2 regions of the Stenotrophomonas sp. Steno-Z4 genome follow, and region 2 is predicted to be linked to the other one. Evidence: predicted binding sites of a transcription regulator. Region 2 holds the regulator's gene; the other holds the start of a gene.
What was found. The regulator FliA, encoded in region 2, starts transcription of late flagellar genes. The targets are predictions, from matches to a motif close to TAAAGTTTNNCNNNCNNNGGCCGATAA.
Positions count from the first base shown of each region.

Region 1 (4,187 bases), on a different contig from region 2:
ACCGCGTCGCGCTCGCCGGGAGCGATGTTCATCTTTCCGATCAGACCGTACATGGATGCCTTCCTGCTGCTCGAGGGAGGGTCGATGGTATCCTGCGCGCCGTTTTGCCGCCTGGCCCCCCATGTCTGTCTCCTATCCCCCGCGCCAGCAGTGGCTCGGCAATATCCGTGGCGACCTGCTTTCCGGCACCGTGGTCGCCTTGGCGCTGATTCCTGAAGCCATTGCCTTCTCGATCATTGCCGGCGTGGACCCCAAGGTGGGCCTGTATGCGTCGTTCTGCATCGCCGTGGTCACCGCCATCGCAGGCGGCCGGCCGGGCATGATCTCGGCGGCCACCGGCGCAATGGCCCTGGTGATGGTGGACCTGGTGAAGGACCACGGCCTGCAGTATCTGCTGGCCGCGACGATCCTGGCCGGCCTGCTGCAGATCATCGCCGGCGCACTGAAGCTGGGCGCGCTGATGCGGTTCGTGTCGCGTTCGGTGATCACCGGCTTCGTCAACGCACTGGCCATCCTGATTTTCCTGGCACAGATGCCCGAGCTGATCGGGCGCTCGTGGCAGGTGTGGGCGGTGTGCGCGGCGGGGCTGGCGATCATCTACCTGCTGCCGCGGTTGACCCGCGCAGTGCCGTCGCCGCTGGTGGCCATCGTGGTGCTGACCGCGCTGTCGATCGGGCTGCACTGGGAAGTGCGGACCGTGGGCGACATGGGCGCACTGCCCGACAGCCTGCCCACGTTCCTGTTCCCCGATGTGCCGATGACGTGGGACACGCTGGCGCTGCTGCTGCCGGTCTCGGCAACCCTCGCGGTGGTGGGCCTGCTGGAGTCGATGATGACCGCGCAGATCGTCGAGGACATGACCGACACCCCGAGCCAGCGCAACCGTGAGTGCGCCGGCCAGGGCCTGGCCAACATCACCGCTGGCCTGTTCGGCGGCATGGGCGGCTGCGCGATGATCGGGCAGTCGGTCATCAATGTATCCTCCGGCGGGCGTGGCCGGTTGTCCTGCCTGGTGGCAGGCGTGCTGCTGTTGCTGCTGGTGGTGTACGGGCACGACTGGGTGCGGCAGATTCCCATGGCCGCGTTGGTGGCGGTGATGATCATGGTCAGCATCGGGACCTTCCACTGGCGTTCCTTTGCCGAGTTCCGCGTGCACCCCATGAGCTCCTCGGTGGTGATGGTGGCCACCGTCGTGGTGACCGTTGCCACCCACGACCTGGCCAAGGGCGTGCTGACCGGAGTGCTGCTGTCGGCGTTGTTCTTCGCGCGCAAGGTGGGTCGGCTGCTGGTCGTCACCGACCACACCGATGCCGGCGGAGTCCGCACCTACACGGCCACCGGGCAGGTGTTCTTCGCTTCGGCGGGGCAGTTCGGCGAGAGCTTTGATTTCCAGGAAGTGCCGGCGCGGGTGCGGATCGACCTCAGCCAGGCGCACTTCTGGGACCTGAGTGCGGTTGGCGCACTGGACAGGGTTACCCTCAAACTGCGCGGGCATGGCGCGCAGGTCGAGGTGATCGGACTCAATGCCGCCAGCCAGACGCTGGTGGAGCGGCTGGGTGGCCGTACGCCTCACTGAACCCGGTCAGGATCCGGCGCTCAACATCTCCAGCACAGGGCCGTTACCAGCGTATGACCCGACCTGCATGTGCGTTGCACCGTGCCGGGCGGGCCGCAATGGACTGCGTGACGTAGTAGCGGTGCCCTCGGGCGCGCGCTGTTCTGTACTCCTGCCTGGAACACCCCCATGTCCACGTCCCGCCCGTCCGCTTCCAAGCGCCCCGGCAGCATCGCCAACCGGCTGATGCTGGGAACCGCGCTGATCGCCATGCTCTGCTTCGGCGTGACCGCCGCCCTCAGTTACCGCGAAGCCAGCCAGGCGCTGCTCGAATCCTCGCGGCGGACCATGGAAAGCCAGGCCGAGGCCGAATCGCGCCGGGTCGGTGCCGACCTGGCCGCCGCGTTTTCCACCAGCCAGGCACTGGCCGACAGCCTGGTGGTGCAGCACCGCGCTGCCACCCTGTCGCGCGCGACCGCCGCACAGGTGCTGCAACAGCAGCTGCAATCGCACCCGGAATGGGTGGGCCTGGGCACGCTGTGGGAACCGCAGGCCTTCGATGGCAGGGACGCCGACTTCGTCGGTGCCGACGCCCACGATGCCACCGGCCGCTTCATGAGCTACTGGGCCTGGCAGGACGGCGCGCCGGTGCAGGATGTACTCAAGGGCTATGACGTCCCCGGCGATGGTGACTGGTACCTGCGCCCGCGTGAGCTCAAGCGGCAGGCCGTGAGCGAGCCGTACCGTTATGAGATCGGCGGCAGGCAGGTGCTGATGACCACGCTGTCGACCCCGGTGCTCGACAACGGCCAGTTCCTGGGCGCGGTCACCGTGGACTTCGGCCTGGCCGCGCTGCAGGAGCGTCTGGCGGCGCTGCGCCCGATGGGCCAGGGCCACGTCGAACTGATCTCGCCCGGCGGCATCGTGCTGGCCGCGCAGGATGCCGGGCAGATCGGCCAGCGCCGCGACGATGCCGTCACTGCGCAGGTCCTTGCAGCCGTGGCGCGTGACCAGCGTTTCGAAGCGTTCACTCCGGATGCCGCAGGCAACGTGAAGGCGTATGTGCCGCTACGCATCGGTGGCAGCGAAGAGCGGTTCGCGCTGGGCGTGATCGTGCCGTATGCGCTGATCACCGAACAGGCGCGCTCGCTGCTGTGGATCATCCTCGGCGTTGGCCTGGGCGCGGCGCTGGTGCTCAGCGCCAGCGTGTACGTGCTGCTGCGCCGCCAGGCGATCCGCCCGCTTGCCGATGCCGTGCGGCTCTCGGCGGACGTGGCCGAAGGCCGCCTGGACACGCCGCTGCCGCCCCCACGCGACGACGAGGTTGGCCGCCTGCTGGAATCCATGCAGCGCATGCGCGGCCAGCTGCGCGCGGTGATGGCTGCGCAGGGCGAGATGGCGCAGCGCCATGAAGCCGGCGAACTCGGCTACCGGATGGATGCGCAGGCCTTCCCGGGCGCGTACGGACGCATGGTCGAAGACACCAACCAGCTGGTGGGCGCCAACATTGCCGTCACCCGTCGCCTGGTCGAGGTGATGCAGCGCTATGCGGTGGGCGATCTGTCGCAGGACATGGACCGCCTGCCCGGCGACCAGGCCGTGTTCACCGATGCAATGGAGACCACCAAGGCCAACCTGCGCGCGATCAATACCCAGATCCGCGACCTGGCCGGTGCCGCCGCGCGCGGCGATTTCAGCCAGCGCGGCGACGGAGTGCGCTTCGACCATGACTTCCGCGCCATGGTCGAAAACCTCAACACCATGATGCAGGTGAGCGACGACAACCTGCAGCAGATCTCCGCGCTGCTGCGCGCGATCGCCGCCGGTGACCTCACCGCGCGCATGCACGGCCAGTTCCATGGCGTGTTCGCGCAGATGCGCGACGATGCCGATACCACCGTGACCCAGCTGACCGACATCGTCGGTCGTATCCAGCAGGCGACCGACAGCATCAACCTGGCGGCGGGCGAAATCGCCTCGGGCAACAGCGATCTGTCGCGCCGTACCGAACAGCAGGCCGCGAGCCTGGAGGAAACCGCCGCGTCTATGGAGGAACTGACCTCCACCGTGCGCCAGAACGCCGACCACGCCGTACAGGCCAACCAGCTGGCGGCCGGTGCTGCCAACGTGGCCGAACAGGGCGGGCAGGTGGTGGGCCAGGTGGTGACTACCATGGCCGGGATCGAGGCCGCGTCCAAGCGCATCGCCGAGATCATCTCGGTGATCGATGGGATCGCCTTCCAGACCAACATCCTGGCGCTCAACGCCGCCGTGGAAGCGGCGCGCGCGGGTGAGCAGGGCCGAGGCTTTGCGGTGGTGGCCTCGGAAGTGCGCGCGCTGGCGCAGCGCTCGGCCGGTGCGGCCAAGGAGATCAAGCAGTTGATCGACGATTCGGTGGAGCAGGTCGCCGAAGGCTCGGCGCTGGTGCAGACCGCCGGGCGCACCATGGAAGAGATCGTTGCCGGCGTGCGCCGGGTCAACGACATCATGGCCGAGATTTCCGCCGCCTCGAAGGAGCAGTCCGCCGGCATCGAGCAGGTCAACCAGACCATCACCCAGATGGATGAAACCACCCAGCAGAATGCGGCGCTGGTGGAAGAAGCCACCGCGGCGGCGCGGGCGATGGAAGAGC
Region 1 covers NZ_JBWJPC010000001.1:957,428-961,614, reverse strand. Annotated here, with positions in the region: gene AC06E7_RS04270 (putative quinol monooxygenase) at 1-53, opposite strand, end outside; gene AC06E7_RS04265 (SulP family inorganic anion transporter) at 122-1,576, shown strand; gene AC06E7_RS04260 (methyl-accepting chemotaxis protein) at 1,745-4,187, shown strand, end outside.
Region 1: a site for FliA is predicted at 1,597-1,623, ahead of AC06E7_RS04260 (methyl-accepting chemotaxis protein). Genes of this name have one in related genera too.

Region 2 (4,187 bases):
CGCCGCTGGACGAAGCACCGCTGTTCGAGATGCACGCTCCGGCAGGCCGCACCAGCGTCCCGCCGCAGCTGCCGCAGATGCCGGCGCAGCAGATGCAGCGGGCTCCGCTTGAAGCCCCGGCGGCTCCGCTGTGGGAAACCGTGCCGGTGGTCCCGGCCGCGGCCAGCCCGGCCATCCAGATCGACGATTCGGCGGTGTTTGCCGCGCCCGCTCCGGTGGTTGTGGACGCCATCGCCGCGCCGGTCGCCGCCATGACCGTTGCTGCACCGGTCGAGCCGTCGCTGCAGGCCGCCAACGAACCGACGGTGCCGGCCGAGGTCATCACCGCCCCGGTGCCTGCCGTCGCCGCCCCGGTGACCCTGGTCCGCGACGATGAGGAACTGCGCCAGCTGCGCAATGAAGTGGCCGGCATGCGCACCGTCATCGAGCGCGAAATGAACCGCTTCACCGACGAGCGCCTGCGCGGCTCGGCGGTGCGTGCCGCCGCGCTGGACCTGATGGACGAATACGGCTTCGACGCCGGCATCTGCCGCGACGTGGCCCTGCAGATCCCGCTGGACACCGAAGCCCACCGTGGCCGTGGCCTGATGCTGGGGCTGCTTTCCAAGAAGCTGCCGATCGCCCCGGTCGACCCGCTGGAAGCCGGCGGCGTGATCGCCCTGGTCGGCCCCACCGGTGCCGGCAAGACCACCACCATCGCCAAGCTGGCCTCGCGCTTCGCCGAAGCCCACGCCGCCCGCGACGTGGCCCTGGTCACCACCGATACCGCCCGCATCGGCGCCCGCGAACAGCTGTATGGCTTCGGCCGCCAGCTCGGCATCGCGGTGCATGAAGCCAACAGTGGCAGCGACCTGGCCCAGCTGCTGGAGCGCCTGAAGGACTACAAGCTGGTGCTGATCGACACCGCCGGCCTGGGCCCGCGTGACCGCGCCCTGGCCGCCCAGCTGCAGTGGCTGCGCGCCGCCCCGCAGATCCGCACCCTGCTGGTGCTCCCGGCCAACACCAGCTTCGGCGACATGGACGAGGTGGTCCGCCGCTTCAGCGGCGCCAACCCGCAGGGCGTGGTGCTGAGCAAGCTGGACGAGACCGGCCGCTTCGGTACCGCCCTGTCGGTGGCCGTCGACCACCGCCTGCCGATCACCTGGGTCACCGATGGCCAGGACGTTCCCGAAGACCTGCACCGGGCCAGTGCAGCCAATCTTGTACTTCGCCTTGAAGATTTGCGCCGCGCGGCCGATATGCCCTGCAACCCGGAGTTGAACCATGCCGTCGCGTGAGTATGAAAACCTGACCAGGACCTTCCCGTTGTCGGCCACCCGCAGCCAGCCGCTGGGCCCGGTCCGCACCATCGCCGTCACCGGCGGCAAGGGCGGCGTGGGCAAGACCAACGTGTCGGCCAACCTGGCCGTGGCGCTGGCCGACATGGGCAAGCGCACGCTGCTGCTGGATGCCGACCTGGGCCTGGCCAACATCGATGTGATCCTGGGCCTGCAGCCCAAGCTGACCCTGGCCGACCTGGTCGCCGGGCGCTGCACGCTGGATGAAGTGATCCTGGAAGGCCCGGGTGGCGTGCTGGTGGTGCCGGCCGCGTCCGGCCGCCGCCACATGGCCGAACTGCAGCCGGCCGAACACGTGGGCCTGGTCAACGTGTTCTCCGAACTGGAACGCGATCTGGACTTCATGGTGGTCGACACCGCCGCCGGCATCACCGACGGGGTGCTCACCTTCTGCCAGGCCGCCCAGGACACCGTGGTGGTGGTCTGCGACGAACCGGCCTCGATCACCGACGCCTATGCGCTGATCAAGGTGCTCTCGCGCGAACGTGGCGTGGACCGCATCCAGGTGGTCGCCAACATGGTGCGTGATCCGAACGAAGGCCGCGTGCTCTACGAAAAGCTGAGCCGGGTCTGCGACAAGTTCCTGGCCGATGTCTCGCTGAACTACCTGGGCTGCGTGCCGCAGGACGACTGGTTGCGCCTGTCGGTGCAGCGCCAGCAGCCGGTGGTGAAGGCCTACCCGTCCAGCCCGTCGGCGCAGGCGATCGCCGAGATCGCCCGGCGCACCGCCCGCTGGCAGGCCCCGACCGAGCCGCGCGGCGGCGTTGAATTCTTCCTGGAACGCATCCTCAAGCAACGCGGGGTGACCGCATGAAAGGCGCCGCACAATACAAAGAGGTGCAGCGCGCCGCTGCCAACGAGTGCATTGCCCAGCACTCGGACCTGGTCCGGCGCATCGCCCACCACCTGGCCGCACGCCTGCCGGCCAGCGTTGAAGTCGACGACCTGATCCAGGCCGGGATGATGGGCCTGATCGAGGCCTCGCGCAGCTACGACGCCGACCAGGGCGCCTCGTTCGAAACCTACGCCTCGATCCGCATCCGCGGCTCGATGATCGACGAGATCCGCCGCGGCGACTGGGTGCCGCGTTCGGTGCACCGCCGTGCCCGCGACGCCGCGTCCACCATCCGCCGGCTGGAGCAGACCACCGGCCGCGCCGCCAGCGCCACCGAAGTGGCCGCCGCGATGGACATGCCGCTGCCCGACTACCTGCGCCTGATGGAAGACGCCGCGCGTGGCCAGGTGCTGAGCCTGGAATCGCGGATCGAAGACCAGGGCGAGCTGGATACCGTCGCCCAGGGCGGCCCGACCCCGCAGCAGGTGCTGGAGCGCGGCGAGTTCGGCCGCGAACTGGGCAATGCGATCGGCCTGCTGCCCGAACGCGAACAGCTGGTGCTGTCGCTGTACTACGAGCAGGAGCTGAACCTGAAAGAGATCGGCGCGGTGCTCGGCGTCAGCGAGTCGCGCGTCTGCCAGATCCATGGCCAGGCAGTGCTGCGCCTGCGTGGCCGACTGAAGATCTTCGAGGCGGCCGACGCCGGCCTCGAGAACACTTGATACCGAGGAAAGTGCTTTGAACAAGAACATGCGTATCCTGATCGTCGACGACTTCTCGACCATGCGTCGTATCGTCAAGAACCTGCTGGGCGATCTGGGCTTCACCAATACGGCCGAAGCCGAGGACGGGCATGCCGCGCTGGCCCTGCTGCAGAGCCAGTCGTTCGATTTCGTGGTCACCGACTGGAACATGCCGGTCATGACCGGTATCGACCTGCTCAAGGCGATCCGCGCCGACGCCAAGCTCAAGACCCTGCCGGTGCTGATGGTCACCGCCGAAGCCAAGCGCGAGCAGATCATTGAAGCCGCCCAGTCCGGCGTGAACGGCTACATCATCAAGCCGTTCACCGCCCAGACCCTGGAAGAAAAGCTCGGCAAGATCTTCGAGCGCCTGGCGGCCAGCGCGTGATGGAAACCCTTCGCGACAAATCGGCGCTGGTGCAGCGCCTGCAGGATGCCCTGGCTGCGCTGGAAAGCGGCGACGAAGCGGGCTGGCGCCGGGAAATCGACGCCCTGGCCGCGCTGCGCACCCAGCCGATGATGGCCGGGCTGAACCGGCTTGCCCGCGAACTGGGCCAGGCGCTGGGCGAACTGCCCACCCTGCCCAGCGAAGCCGGCGAGCTGGACGATGCCTGCGCGCGCCTGGACCACGTGGTGGCGATGACCGAACAGGCCACCCACCGCACCCTGGACCTGGCCGAGGAATGCCGCGCGCTCACCGAGCAGCTGCGTGCCAACGGGTTGAGCCCGGACCAGGACCAGCAGCTGGACCGCATCCGCCACAACCTCACCGAGATCGCGCTCACCCAGAGCTACCAGGATCTCACCGGGCAGATCATCCGCCGCGTGGTGGGCATCGTGCGCCGCGTGCACGAAGGCTTCGGCGCGCTCGGCCTGCCGCCGCCGGACGACAGCGCGCACAAGCGCGACAACGGGCTGGCCGGTCCGGCCGTGAGCGGCCTGGACCGCCATCAGGTGTCACAGGTCGACGCCGACGACCTGCTTTCCGATTTGGGGCTTTGAAACCATGAGTGCTGTTCCAGACGACATTGCTGCAGACTTCATCCTCGAGGCCCAGGAGATACTGGATCGCCTCGGCGAACAGCTGGTGTCGCTGGAGCAGTCGCCCCAGGACAGCGACCAGCTCAACGCGGTGTTCCGCGGGTTCCACACGCTCAAGGGCGGTGCCGGCTTCCTGGGCATCCAGGCCATGGTCGAGCTGTGCCACGCCGCCGAAGAAACCCTTGGCATGGCCCGCTCGGGCCAGGCCGTGCTGCAGGCCCACCATTTCGA
Region 2 covers NZ_JBWJPC010000007.1:209,926-214,112, reverse strand. Annotated here, with positions in the region: gene AC06E7_RS16605 (AAA family ATPase) at 1-1,277, shown strand, start outside; gene AC06E7_RS16600 (MinD/ParA family ATP-binding protein) at 1,264-2,151, shown strand; gene AC06E7_RS16595 (RNA polymerase sigma factor FliA) at 2,148-2,894, shown strand; gene cheY (chemotaxis response regulator CheY) at 2,911-3,303, shown strand; gene AC06E7_RS16585 (protein phosphatase CheZ) at 3,303-3,917, shown strand; gene AC06E7_RS16580 (chemotaxis protein CheA) at 3,922-4,187, shown strand, end outside.